2 regions of the Synechococcus sp. MU1625 genome follow, and region 2 is predicted to be linked to the other one. Evidence: predicted binding sites of a transcription regulator. Region 2 holds the regulator's gene; the other holds the start of a gene.
What was found. Region 2 encodes NtcA, which controls nitrogen genes in cyanobacteria. Its sites were predicted from a motif close to GTANCNNNNGNTAC; they were not measured.
Positions count from the first base shown of each region.

Region 1: FZX13_RS06705 (molybdenum cofactor guanylyltransferase) is a predicted target of NtcA. The motif match lies at 2,435-2,448, and genes of this name have one in related genera.

Region 1 covers NZ_VTLA01000002.1:152,134-159,311, reverse strand. Annotated here, with positions in the region: gene FZX13_RS06720 (transglutaminase family protein) at 1-204, shown strand, start outside; gene FZX13_RS06715 (redox protein) at 192-683, opposite strand; gene FZX13_RS06710 (GTP 3',8-cyclase MoaA) at 763-1,806, opposite strand; gene FZX13_RS06705 (molybdenum cofactor guanylyltransferase) at 1,803-2,375, opposite strand; gene FZX13_RS06700 (NarK family nitrate/nitrite MFS transporter) at 2,662-4,203, shown strand; gene FZX13_RS06695 (nitrate reductase) at 4,285-6,516, shown strand; gene FZX13_RS06690 (nitrate reductase associated protein) at 6,497-6,964, opposite strand.
Region 2 covers NZ_VTLA01000003.1:169,653-176,830, forward strand. Annotated here, with positions in the region: gene FZX13_RS08000 (DUF3146 family protein) at 1-77, shown strand, start outside; gene FZX13_RS08005 (resolvase) at 61-501, opposite strand; gene FZX13_RS08010 (DUF3084 domain-containing protein) at 498-1,649, opposite strand; gene ntcA (global nitrogen regulator NtcA) at 1,677-2,393, opposite strand; gene rph (ribonuclease PH) at 2,452-3,195, opposite strand; gene FZX13_RS08025 (cob(I)yrinic acid a,c-diamide adenosyltransferase) at 3,340-3,939, shown strand; gene dcd (dCTP deaminase) at 3,939-4,532, shown strand; gene thyX (FAD-dependent thymidylate synthase) at 4,544-5,266, opposite strand; gene FZX13_RS08040 (thioredoxin domain-containing protein) at 5,311-5,886, opposite strand; gene FZX13_RS08045 (hypothetical protein) at 5,950-6,453, shown strand; gene FZX13_RS08050 (lytic transglycosylase domain-containing protein) at 6,352-7,178, opposite strand, start outside.

The DNA.
Region 1 (7,178 bases), on a different contig from region 2:
GGCTTTGACCCCAGTGCCGGCAAGGAGGTCACCGAGCGCTATGTGGTGCTAGCCACCTCCTCCAAACCGGAACTCACCGCGGCCGTGAGCGGCAGCTTCAGCGGCCCCCCAGGAACAGCGAGTGAGCTGAATTGGCAGATTCAGATCAACGACGAAGCCTCCGGAACAGAGAACTCACAACACAACCTCGTTCAGGCCGCCTGAAGCAGAGGTTCCACCCCATGCAACTGGGGCTTCCGAGCAGAGCTATGGGTTGCAGCCATCAAGGCCGGGATCTCGGCGCTGTTGTAGACCCGAAATTCCCGCACAAGAGAGACGCCCTCCTCACGGACCGCCTGGTTCAGAACGACGGAGCCGTCGGGATCGGAAATCGAGCGGTGGAAGGTGCCGGGGGGAATGCGAAGGATGTCACCACCACTTTCCAGCCGAACGATGTGAAACGGCTGCTCCCAGGCCAGATTCACCAAAAAGAAGGTTCTCCCGCCACTCGCCGCCAGCAAATTGTCTTCCTGATGGGGATGCAAATAAAACTGCCAGGCTCCACTCTCAGGGTCGTTGGGTGGCGACACCGCAGGACCGCTGTGAATCACCAAGTCACGCGCGTTGGAGGTGTCCACAGTCACGTCGAAAAAACGAACCGATGGGGTGTCGCGAAAGCGCTCGTAGGCCAGCAGTTCGAACATCTCAATGGATCCTTGAAGATCCTTCAGCTGACTTGTTGTACCGGGAGCCTCACTCAAAAACGGTGACGATCACAACGGTTCAGCCCCCCAGATACGCCATCTCCGCATGCGTTGACGCACCGGCCTCTGGATCACGCTCCTCGCTGTAGCGGTCTTGGCGCCGCTGCCAAAGATCGCGTATGGCCTGCTCGAGGCAAGGCTCCGACGAGAGCACAGGCTTGAGATCCATGCCATGAGCAGAGAACAAACAGGTGAACGCCTGCCCATCGGCGGTGACACGCAACCGGTTGCAATCTCCACAGAACGGCTCACTGATGGAGGCGATCACACCGATGGATCCGGCACCATCGCAATAGTTCCAACGCTGGGCCGTGCCACCCCTGGGGCGCCCCAGGGGTTCGAGGGGCCAACGGGCGTGAATGCGCTCCACCATCTGCGCCGCCGGCAGCACCTGGTCCAGCCTCCACTGGTTGCGGTTGCCCACATCCATGAACTCAATCAAGCGCAGCTCCACCCCCTGCTGCCGCGCCAAACCGGCCAAGGGAAGAAGTTGATCATCATTCATCCCCCGTTGGATCACAGCGTTGAGCTTGAGTTCACCGGCCGAGGGGTCAAAACCAGCGGCACGAGCCGCCGAAATGCCGTCCTGCACCTTGCGCACCAACCGTTCACCGGCGACAGCGCCACCCTGGAGACCAGCCATGCGCGCTGCTGCCTCCCCTTCTGCTGCATCCAAGCTGATGGTGATGCGATTCAACCCTGCTGCGCGCAGCGACCGAGCCATCGGTTCCGAAAGCAAAACCCCATTGCTGGTCAGCGCCACCACTTCAAGACCTGCTATGGGATCTGAGCGACGCCTCCGGGCCTGCGCCACTGCCTCAAGCAAGGGCAACAACCGACGGCTCAACAACGGCTCTCCACCCGTGAGCCGTAGCGTTTGGGTTCCAAGGCGCGAGGCGACACGAATAACGCGCATCTGCTGCTCAAGCGTGAGCAAGCCAGGGGGATCATCCACATCCGGACGGCAGTACGGACAAGCGAGATTGCAGCGGGCCGTCAGCGACAGCCGCAGTACTCCGAGGGGCCGGTTGAAACGATCTGCGAGCGGCAGCGAGGTGCTCATCCTTCCAACGCTGACAGATCTGCTGAGCAATTGGCATTCAGCAGAGCCTCTGCAGGCAACTGCACCGACTGATGAGGAACACGCATCAACCAGTCCATCCAGCGCAACTCTCCACGTTGCAATTGCTGATCGAGACAGGAGCGAAAGGGGGAGCCTGAAGGAATCACCGCCAACAACGGCTGCAGCCGCATACCGTCATGGGCCACCGCTGCTTGCTCAGGAGCACGGTTCCAGGCCGCGATGAGCTGAAGAAATACAGCCGTCCGCAAGCGCGGCATGTCCACCGGAAGCACCAGCAACGCCTCCCCGGGCGGAAGCGGCAGCACCCTGGCAAGCGCCTGCAGGGGGCCATTCCAAGGAGGGGGCTCCAACAGCATGGAACATCCGGGTCGGAGCCCCAGCACCTCTGCATGCTCGCGATGGCGACTCAACACCTGCACCGGATACCCCAAGGGCAGCAGCTGGTCGACCAACGCGGTGAGCCAAACACCACCGGATGGATGGGGCAACAGCGCTTTGTCACGCCCCATGCGACGGCTGCTACCGCCACTGAGCAAACAAACCCGCAAGCCTTGGTTCACATCTCTGATCAACAATCTGCACCAGCGAAGTCCAACAACCCAACAAAGTTGCAACCGCTACCAAATCATCCAGGCACAAGAACACCTGATCCAATCAATCAGCTCCATTGATGTTTGCAGGGGAACACAAAAACAGAAATTGGTAACCAATCTGACCAAAGAGTGGCCCGACGAATTGATTAACTGCGCGAGTTAAACGGATCTTCTTTTCGACCGTTTTGCCATCCCCGGGCACCCTTCGTTTTGACGCCCGAGGTTTCACTTCTTCTTCTCAATGCTTGGCGACCTCTGGTCGTTCCAGGGCAGGTATCGAACCCTTCACCTGACCTGGATCGCCTTCTTCCTGACCTTCGTGGTCTGGTTCAACTTGGCCCCTCTGGCCACCACTGTGAAAGCGGACCTCGGATTGACCGTTGGTCAGATCCGCACCGTGGCCATCTGCAATGTGGCCCTCACCATCCCGGCTCGCGTGCTGATTGGCATGCTTCTGGACAAATTCGGACCCCGGATCACCTATTCCTCGATCCTGGTCTTCTCAGCCTTTCCCTGCCTGCTGTTTGCGTCCGCTCAGGACTTCAACCAACTGGTGGTGGCACGTCTGCTGCTCTCCATCGTGGGCGCCGGCTTCGTGATCGGCATCCGAATGGTGGCCGAGTGGTTCCCTCCTAAGGAAATCGGCCTCGCGGAAGGGATCTACGGCGGCTGGGGCAACTTCGGCTCCGCCTTCTCCGCCCTCACGATGGTGGCCCTCGCCGGCTTCCTCTCCTTCTCCGGTGGTTTCGAACTGCCGACCGGTGCTGTTCTGAACTGGCGCGGTGCGATCGCCCTCACCGGCATCGTTTCGGCTGCCTACGGCTTCTTCTACTTCTTCAACGTCACGGACACACCCCCCGGCAAGACCTACCAGCGGCCTGAAAAGACCGCAGGCCTGGAAGTCACCTCCATGCGCGACTTCTGGGGCCTGCTCGGCATGAACGTGCCCTTCGCAGCCATCCTCTGCGTGCTCTGCTGGCGTCTCGGCAAGGTGGGCTTCCTCACCGCAAGCACCTATCCGCTGGCCCTCGGTGCCGTCGCCGTCTGGTTTGCCTTCCAAACCTGGGGAATCATCCGCACCAACCGCGATCTGATTCTTGGCAACAAGGTTTATCCCAAAGAAGACCGCTATGAGTTCCGCCAGGTGGCGATCCTCGAGCTCACGTACATCGTGAACTTCGGTTCCGAACTGGCCGTGGTTTCGATGCTGCCCACCTTCTTTGAAACCACCTTCGATCTGCCGAAGGCCACCGCCGGAATCCTGGCCTCCTGCTTCGCTTTCGTGAACCTGGTGGCCCGCCCTGCCGGTGGTCTGATCTCCGACCGCGTCGGCAGCCGCAAGAACACCATGGGCTTCCTCACCGCCGGTCTCGGCGTGGGCTACCTGGTGATGAGCATGATCAAGCCGGGCACCTTCACCGGCACCACCGGCATCGCCGTTGCCGTGGTGATCACCATGCTCGCCTCCTTCTTCGTGCAGTCCGGTGAAGGCGCCACCTTCGCGCTGGTGCCCCTGGTCAAGCGTCGCGTCACCGGTCAGGTGGCCGGTCTGGTCGGTGCCTACGGCAACGTTGGTGCTGTGACCTACCTGACCATCTTCAGCCTCCTGCCGATGTGGATGGGCGGCGGCGGCGAACCCACCCCCGAGGTGATTGCTGCCTCCAACAGCGCCTTCTTCCAGATCCTGGGCGTCGCAGGTTTGGTCGTGGCCTTCTTCTGCTTCTTCTTCCTCAAGGAGCCCAAGGGCTCCTTCGCAGAGCTGCACGAAGGCGAAACGGCCTGATCCATCAGCCTCAGCAGCAACGCATTGCTGCGCAACGACCCGGAGCTTCCGCTCCGGGTTTTGTTCTTTTTTGGTTCCTGCATGGTCAACTCCCCCCGCAGCGTGCGCAGCCAGTGCCCCTACTGCGGCGTGGGCTGTGGCCTGGAGCTGCTCCCACCTGCTGTGAAGGGTCAAGCCGTGAAGCGGGATGGTGAAGGCAATCCAATGTGGACCGCCCGCGGCGACCGCGAGCATCCCTCCAGTCTTGGTCAGGTCTGCATCAAGGGCGCCACGGTTGGCGAAACCCTGGCCAAAGGACGAATGCGCCAACCCCTATTCCGCGAAACGCTCGAGGACGACTTCGCACCGATCAGCTGGGACGAGGCCCTCGACAAAATCACCGGACAGATTCAGGCAAGCGTGACCCAGCGCGGCAATGCCGATGGCATCGCCATGTACGGCTCCGGCCAGTTCCACACCGAGGACTACTACCTGGCCCAGAAACTGCTGAAAGGCGCACTCGGCACCAACAATTTTGATGCCAACTCGCGGCTGTGCATGAGCTCAGCAGTGGCGGGCTACACCCGCAGCCTGGGCTCCGATGGCCCCCCCTGCAGCTACGAGGATCTCGACCACTGCTCAGTGGCGTTTCTGATCGGCACCAACACCGCCGAGTGCCACCCGGTGCTGTTCCAGCGTCTTCTGAAGCGGAAACGAAAAAACCCTGGCAGCGTCACCATCGTGGTGGTGGATCCACGCCGCACCGACACGGCCAAAGCCGCCGATATTCACTTGCCGATTGCACCAGGCAGCGACCTGGCCCTGCTTCACGGCATTGCCCACCTGGTCCTCCGCGAGAACGGCCAGGACCCAGCTTTCATCGACGACCACACCGAGAATTACGACGCCTTTTTTGACGTCGCCGCCCGCTGGACACCGAGACGGGTTGCCCTGTTCTGCAACATCCCCGAAAAACGCCTGCGGGAAGTGGCCGCTCTGTTCCACCGGCGCGAAAAGGTGCTCAGCCTCTGGTCAATGGGGGTGAACCAACGCCGGGAAGGAACAGCAGTGGTGCAGGGGTTGATCAATCTGCATCTGCTCACCGGCCAGATCGGCAAGGAAGGAGCGGGCCCGTTTTCCCTCACCGGCCAACCAAATGCCATGGGCGGGCGTGAGGCTGGAGGCTTGGCGCATCTGCTGCCGGGCTACCGCTTGGTGGCCAACGCGGAGCACCGTGCCGCAGTGGAACAGGCCTGGCGGCTGCCAGAAGGAAGGATCAACGCCAAGCCTGGATTAGCGGCCTGGCAGCAGATCGAAGCAATGGAACAGGGCGCGCTGGATCTGTGGTGGGTGGCCGCCACCAACCCCCTGGTCAGCCTCCCGGATCTCGACCGGGTGAAGTCAGCCATGAACAAGTGCCCGCTGGTGGTGGTGAGCGAGGCCTATGCCGACTCTGAAACGTCCCATTACGCCCACCTGCTTTTACCCGCAGCCCAGTGGAGTGAGAAGGCCGGTGCCATGACCAATTCCGAACGACGGGTGACCTATTGCCCGGCCTATCGACGCCGCTTCGGCGAAAGCCGGCCCGACTGGGAGGTCTTCGCTGACGTGGGACGCCGCTTGGGCTACACCGAACAATTCAGCTTCGATTCAGCGGCTGAGGTTTACGCCGAATTCACCGAACTGACCCGAGGGCGCCTCTGTGACGTGAGTGGCCTGAGCCATGCGCTGCTTGAACAGGACGGTCCACAGCAGTGGCCGTACCCCCACGGCAGCAGCCCCAGCGCAGCAGCGAAACGCCTCTACGAAGACCATCAGTTCCCCACCCCGAACAAACGCGCCCGCTTCAGCACCGATCAACCGCTCGGGCTGGCGGAACCCCCCTGCGAGACCTACCCCCTGGTGCTGACGGTGGGCCGCTATCTGGGGCAGTGGCACACCATGACCCGCACAGGGAAGGTGGAACGGCTGATGAAACAGCATCCCGAGCCGCTGCTGGAGATTCACCCCGGTGACGCTCAGGATCTAAAACTGCGCAACGGCGAACTGGCAGCGATCAGCTCGCGCCGCGGTCACCTCACCGCGACCGTGAAGGTCACCGATCGCATTCGGCGTGGATCGGTCTTTCTGCCAATGCACTGGGGATTCACCCAGGAGAAGGCCTGCGAGGCCAACACCCTGATGCATGACGAGGCCTGCCCGGTATCGAAGCAGCCGGAACTCAAGGCCTGCGCGGTGATCGTGGCTCCGGCCGTCTCGGTGGTGAAGCCCGTCGAGCAGCAAAAAGGAAAGCTGGAGGCACTGCGCCGGCTACTCACACCAGCACTTCGCTGAAGGCTGCTTCAAGGTTGTGGTGATCGTGCCCCGGCCGGGCCAACTTGCACAACGCAAAGCGATCCAGCTCACTGAGCTGAGCCCATTTCTCCAGGGTCAGCAACACACCTCGCGCCGTGGCCGCCTCCTGTACCGCAGCGGGCAGCTCGGCCAACTGTTGCCAGGGGGCGCCGCTGACCGGTGGAAGATCCTTCGCCATGCCATCGGCCATGGTGCTCGTGCAATCGCGCAGATGCTGGCGAAGCTGCTCGAGGGCGTCGGCCCTATCCGGCCAATCCACCAGGGTTTGACGTTGATCCCTGGAGAGTTGCAACCAGTGATTGAGCTTTAACTTCACCCCACAGAGATCAAGTTTCCGACGCACACACAGCGGTATGCAGCGCCAGTTGCCGATGAAATCCTGCTCAAAAGCAAAGCAATGGCTGGCAGAATCGCAACGGCTGGACATCAACCAAAGCCTTGATTGGTGTCAATGATGACAACAGAAGACCGCGGAAACAGAGATGTTTACGTTGATACAAATCTTGGCCTGTGCGCTTCGCCCTCTCCCTCGGAATGTTGCTGGGAATGTCCCACGGATGGGTCACGGCTGAAGCTCTCCAGCAACATCCAATGCAGGACTTTGATCCCATAGGAACTGTTAATTCCGCTACACAATTCAG
Region 2 (7,178 bases):
GGCGGTTCCTGGTGCGTTCTGATTACAAGCTCGAACCAGGAGGTGACTACACCTTCATGGTCAGGGCCAGGTTTTGAGCACGAAAGTGGGTGCAGGCTCTGGCCATTGCAGGTGGCACCCCAGGTGCTCTTCCAGCATGACTAAGGCGGCAACAGCATCCAGGTCCACCGGTGGAATGCGCAGCCCTTTCGGTAGAACTCGGCGCCAACCCCGAGCCGGCCACAGCGTCCAGTAACGCTGTCTTGCCCGCAGGGTGGTCCCCTGCTCCGGAATCACGGTGAGGCTGCCCAGGCCTTCCAGCCGCTTGATCCACGCTTGGCTTCCTGTTCCGTCGCCAATCAGGATGCGATCTAGAGCTTGGTCTTGATTCCACTGCTCGAGCCAGGGTTCCACGGCCTCTGGGGTCAGAACATGGCCCTCGCTAACAAGACCATGCTGAAGATCGGCCAGCACAAGGCCACATTTGCAGCGGCCTGGATCGAGCACGGCCACCCGCTTCATGGGGATGCCTCAACCGTGACGACCACAGCATCGGAGCTGTAGCTGATCCCTGCGGCAATCACCTTCAAGACCACGCTTTTGCTGGGTCCCTCCATCAATGCCTGGGCCAGTTGGGAGAGTGCTGATCCATCGAATTGCAGTCCTTCCGTCAGGGATCCTCGCCGTTGCACCTCGGCATAGGCGGAGGCCAAGAGAAGGTTCAGCCGCGTTCGAATGCCCTCCGGTGTGCGTTCATCCGTTCGCAGTGTGGTGGTCGCTAGCACGTCACCGCTTTGCGCCACCGGGCGGTTGGGACGCACTTCGGGGAAGGCGTACACCGCCGTTTCACCACGCAGCACATTGGTGGCGGAGCGCAGCGAGATCACCCAGGTGTCCGGCTTGCGGATGATGTTCTGCAAGCGTTCCACGTCGCTGCGGGGAACGCGGATCAACTGTCGTTCGGGTGCTTCACCCGGCCTCACCTTGCCGTAGGCGTTGGCATTGGCCTCTTGAAGCAGCCTGTCGACAGCCTGTTTCGCTTGATCAGGAGCATCGAGACGAACCGTTGCTCTCGCCAAGGTCTGTCCGCTACTGATCACCACCGATCCACGCCTCAGGGCGACCAGGTTGAATTCGAGTTCCTTGAGTTCCTGCTCGCCAGCTCGGATTCGGCTCCGCACGCTTTTCAATTCGGCCTCCGTGCGCTGGATGTCGGCATCGCGGGAGGCGATGTCCCGGCTCAGACGCTCACGTTCTGCTTCGAGTTGGGCGCGTTCGTTCTGCAGGGGAGCCAGTTCACGGCGCAGGGTGTCAGCCCGTTGCTGTGACTGCTTGAGTTCAGCAGCGATCCGGTTGGCTTCTGTTCGGGTCTCTTCCCGTTCCCGTTCGGCTGCATCGAGCTGCCGCCGGCTGTCCTGGAGCCGGTCTTGCAGAGCATCCAGTTCAAACAGGCCCACCCGCAGCTGGCGGCTCACCAGCAGCAGCAGGCCGAGCGACAGTGCGCTGATCAGGCTGCCGGTTAGCACCGTGATCAGAACGGCGGTCCGTCGCGGGCGCATCTTGAACAGACTCAGGCGGGCCTTGCCGACACGACTTCCCAGCCGGTCACCCAGGGTCGACAGAACGCCCCCGAGCACCAGCAGAACCAGGATCAGTGCCCAGCCACTCATGGCCGCACCTGTGGGTTGACGTGCTGCCTAGCTGAATCGTTTGGCCAGAGCGATTGGATCCAGAACGGTGATTTTTTTGCGGTCAATCTGAACCAGACCGGATTGACGCAAGTCTCCCAGCAGACGCGTGATTGTCACGCGCGTTGAGCCAATCGCTTCGGCGATGGCCTGATGGGACAGGCGCAGGTCGATGGTGATTCCCAGTTCATCCGCGACGCCGAAATCCCTGCACAGCACCAACAGAAAGCTCACCAGTCGGGATGACATGTCCCTGTGGGTCAGCGTTTCGATCATCGTTTCGGTCTGAAGAATCCGACTGGAAAGGCCCTGCAGCAAGCGCAGGCCAACGCTGGTATCCGCTTCGATCGCCGCCTTCACGGATGTCGCAGGCGCCGTCACCATCTCGACTCTGGTGAAGGCTACGGCGTGGTAGAAGCGATCAGACCGTTGACCGGTCAGCAACGAAAGCACCCCAAAGAGGCTGTTCTCGCGGAGCAAGGCCACTGTGATCTCTTCCCCTGACTCGTAGACGCGGGAGAGACGGACCGCTCCGCGGCGGATCAGATAGACCCGTTCAGCAGGATCTCCAGGGAAAAAGATGGTCTTGTTGCGGTCCACCAGTTCACTGCTGGCGCCGTCCAGATCCCGGATGATTTCCAGGAGGGAGCGGTTGGCCGGTTCTGTGCTGGGGGTTGGAGCCACCATCTGCGGGGCGTATCGGCTGAAACCTCGGCTACTGGTCATGACAACCCCCTGGTGAGGCGAAGCTACGGAGCCAACGGTGGCCGCCGTGTAGCGGTTATTACGTAACTCTGCTGTGCTCGTTCATCGCTTGGCGTTGCGCCTGCATTAGGGATGTCAATCCAGGCTCAGCCAGATCCAGTAATTCATTGAGCTGGCTGCGGCTGAAGGGCGCTCCCTCCGCAGTTCCCTGGATCTCCAACAGGCGACCATCGCCAGCCTGCACAACATTCAGGTCCACCTCAGCTCTGCTGTCTTCGCTGTAGTCCAGATCCAGCAAGGCCTGGCCACCCACCAGGCCGACGGACACGGCCGCTACCTGGTCGATCAGTGGCGATTGCTCCAGAATCCCCTTTTCCACGAGTGAAAGGCAGGCTTGCTCAAGGCCGAGCCAAGCTCCCGTGATGGATGCAGTCCGTGTTCCGGCGTCGGCCTGGATCACATCGCAGTCGATCAGCAAGGTGCGCTCGCCCAGACGCTTCATGTCGATCACAGCGCGAAGGCTTCGGCCGATCAAGCGTTGAATCTCCTGCGTGCGGCCCGACAATTTCATGAGCTCCCGTGATTGCCTCTGCGGCGTGGATCCCGGCAGCAGCCGGTATTCGGCGCTGACCCATCCCAACCCTTCCCCCTTCCGCCAGCGGGGAACCTTGTCCTCCAGGCAGACGCTGCACAGAACAGCGGTTCGGCCGGTGTGAACCACAAGGGAGCTCAAGGCAAAACCCATGGGATTCCAGGTCACCGAGAACGGCCGTAATTGCTCAGGGCGACGGCCATCGGTGCGGCTTCCAGCGGTTTGGCTCATCGGTGGTGTGCAGTTCTTCAAGCCTCGCAGGCGGTTGGTTCTCGCCCGTCCAAACACCATGGGTGGTGTCAATGGACTTGTGGAATGTCATCTCGCCGCTACATTCAAGGTCTTGCCGGGATTGCCCGGACGGATGTTGCCGTGATGACCACAAGCCTTGCCGACCCACAAGCGTTCCAGAACTCTCTGGATCGGGATCAGCAGGCTTTGCAGCGGGCAGGACTCAGGCCCCTCCCACCTGTTGCAGATCCTCCACCCCTATATCTGGTGGCGCCCGAAGGGCAGCTCCAGGTTCACACAGCGCCCTATCGCGGCAGTTTCGCCAGTGTTCTCAGTCAGGCGATGCGTTCCGCTGGCCTGGGCAGTCGTGTTCTGATCAGTCAGTTCCTCAAAGGGGGCGTGCAGCAGGGGCCCGCAGGTCGCGTCCAACTTTGTGGAGGCCTGGTTTGGCTGCGTCCTGAGGTGCCTCTCTGCCTCTCCTCTCCGAATCACCCCGGCGGTGCGGAGGCGGTTGCTGCCGTTTGGTCCATCTGCCGTCAGCATTTGATTCAGGGGGATCTCGACCAGTTGGTCCTGGATGAAATCGGCCTGGCTGTGGCCTTCGGTTACCTCAATGAATCGGACGTGATTTCAGCTCTCGAGCAGCGGCCCGCCTCGATGGATGTGATCATCACAGGACCTGCGATCCCCGCCGGCGTGGTGGAGATGGCAGATCAAGTCACGGAGTTGCGCCGAGGTTTCTGATGCTCAAGTGCGATCGCTGGATCACTGAACAGGCTGGGCAGGGAATGATCGAGCCATTTCAGAGCGGCCTCGTCCGTCATCTAGATCCGGAGCAGAAGCTGCGTCCGGTGCTGAGCTTTGGTTGCTCCTCCTACGGCTACGACCTACGCCTATCTCCTCAGGAATTTTTGATCTTCCGGCACGTTCCCGGCACGGTGATGAATCCCAAGCGGTTCAATCCGGCCAATCTCGAGCCCACTCCTCTCCATGAAGATGAGGATGGTCGATATTTCATTCTTCCGGCCCACTCCTATGGCCTTGGCGTAGCGCTTGAAAAGCTTCGAGTTCCTCCCAACATCACTGTGATCTGTTTGGGGAAGAGCACCTATGCCCGCCTTGGAATCATTGTGAACACCACTCCAGCGGAAGCCAGCTGGGAGGGTCACCTCACCCTTGAATTCAGCAATAGCTCCGGTGCTGACTGCAGGATCTATGCCGATGAAGGCATCTGTCAGCTGTTGTTTTTTGAGGGTGATGCCTGTGCGACCACCTACAGCGATCGACAGGGCAAATACCAGCACCAGCCCGAACGTGTGACGCTCGCCAAGGTTTAGATCTCCCCGCTTTAAGGGGCCAGTCGTGCTCGATGCAGCCTGCTTTTTTCGTACCAGGCGGCGAACTCAGGAGCCCAATCCACCATGTGAGGCCACATCAGATCGCAGAGTTGGCGGATCTCCAGCTGAGCATCGAGTTTGGCCCGCAGATCCATGAAGTGGAGAAACGCGCGCAAACTGAAGCTCACCACAAAGTGCTGGCGGTAGTCGAACGGAAGGATGCCGCGGGCGTGCTCCTCGGAGAAGCCGGCTTTGAGAAGATCCCTGTATCGCTCGGCCGCGCTTCGGCACAGATCAAGATCTTGGTTGCGCAGCTCTTCCGTGTAGGCATATTTCTTGCCCTGCCTGTCGCTGTAGTCGCCGACGGGCCGCAAATAAAACACCTCTTCAAGCTCTAGGGCCCCATCCGCTGCTCTGCAGATGCGATCGCCCGTGTAGCGCATCGATTGCACATCGAAGCTCACGCCGACCCGATGGGTGCGGGCCTGCTGCATCACCGAATGAGGAAACCAGCCCACGTTCAGCACGATCTGTGCATGTTCCATGGGGCCGTAATGGCCGCGCTCTCCGGATAGCAAACGTTTGACGCAGATCTCCCCAGCCCGTTGTTCATCAGGCCAACTGGCACGATCTCCGGCCACAAAACCTTCGCTGTAGTCCTGATGCATGGCCGCATAGATGCATTGCTGCGGGTTCGGCGTGGCAGCGATCAGATCGACCCGAAAGCGGTCCATGGGAGCGTCAGAGTGACGAGTTGTGGTGATCATGGCGAGGTGTGTCAACCATGGCTGCGAGGTCCAGCCGTTGGTTGGCTCGACGTTCCCGCTAATGCGCTATCTGCGGAGGAGGGGCCAGGCAGACGGCTGATGCTGCCGACTCCAGGCAAGGGCGGCAATGGCTGATTCTCAAGCAGTGCAGCACTCAAGAGTTGCAGTTCTTCCGAGCTGCGCAGGCCGAGGGATCGGCCCCTTGGCTCCCCCTCGGCGTTGAACAGGTTCAACTGAGGAATGCCATTCACGTCGTAGCGATCAACCAGATCTTGCCAACGGGGATTGTCGACGTTCACCAGAACTACATCGAGTCGCTCTCGGGAACTTTGCTCCAGTTCCAGCATTGAGGGAGCCATTTCTCTGCAGACCTGACACCAGTCGGCGTAGAACTCGATCAGTGTGGGCCGTCCGTTGTTCAAAGCAATCTGCGGGTCGAGGGATCGTCTCGCCAGCTGCTCCATCGGGCTTTCGCTCTGAATACCGCCTCGCAACATCACCAGACCGAGGGCGAGAGCAACCGCGACCAGCACCAGCACCCAGCGCTGTGTCGTGCCAAGGGGAGAAGACTCTGGGGAACGTGTCATCGCGCCTCAAACGCTGCCATCACTTTGGCAGCTCCTCAGGAAGCTCGCGGCTAGCTTGCACCCATGCCAATTCTGCGACTGCTGAGCCTTCCGGTTCGGGCGCCGTTGCTGACGGTGCTGTTTCTCGTTGCGGTTGTGCTCGGCAACCATTGGCAGGTTGTTCAGCCCGCGTTCACCTCTCTCTTCGGGGTGAGTTCGGCCTGGTTCTGGTGCCTCGTGCTGCTGCAGGCCGAGGTGGTTGTCGTGTTCTGCACAATGCCGGATCTGCTGCTGCGGCAGGTGTCGATGCTCATGGCGTCCAGCCGGGTGATGACGTTGGTCGTCACGTTGCTGTTGGTGATTACCGGTGGCATTTACCTGCTCAAGCTCAATGTTCTTACCGACGTTCTGATCCTGGCTTCAGCCTTGCTGTTGGCGCGTCTCGATCTCATTCGCATTGGCGTCCTGCCCGGTGCCAGGACGTGCCTATTCCTGATGAGTGCCGTCGTGATCGGCGGCATCGTCGCTGGCACGCTTCTGCCTAACCCCACGGCCAACCTCTTCGCAGGAGGGTTGATCTCCACCTGAGTAGCCGATCAGGTTGTCGAGAACTTTCTTGGTGTAGAAGCGTGTTTCCGGGTAAGGAATGCGTTCTACCCAGAGCGCAGCATCGTCCCCATTGGTGGGCTGAGGCCATGAGGCCACGGCGCCGGGCCCGGCGTTGTAGCTCGCAATACTGCGAAAGGGGTCGTTCTCCCATCGCTCTAATAATTGGTTGAGGTATCGCGCTCCCAGTTGGATGTTGTCGGCGGGATCCTGCAGCATCAGCGTGCTGGTTGGCTCGCCAGCCATCTCCGTGGCTGTGGATGGAAGCAGTTGCATCACGCCAACGGCCCCTGCGGGGGAGACGACCCCAGGTGCAAAGCGTGACTCCTGCTTGGCGATCGCTCGCAGCAGATTGGCGTCAAGATCTTCCTCCTGCGCTGCTGCTTCCATCTCAGCCTGGAAGAGGCGGGGGAACTGGCTGCGGTGGAGGAGGTGCCGTTGCTGGCAGCTGGGATCACGCCAGCGAAGGCTGAGCCACCAGAGCTGATCCAGTCCCATCCAGGTGTCTCCGACGGCGAGGCGTAGTCTGCCTTCGGCGAGACGTTCTTCGGGTGGGAGCGTGATCACAGGATCACGCTGTGCCTGCCAGATCTCCCAGGCTGCATGCACCTGCCCGAGCCGCCAAAGGGTGTTCACTAAGGCGTCTTGGCTATTGAGGGGTTGCCAGGTCTGTGGATCCTTCTGCGGGTGTTGTTTGCGTAGATCCA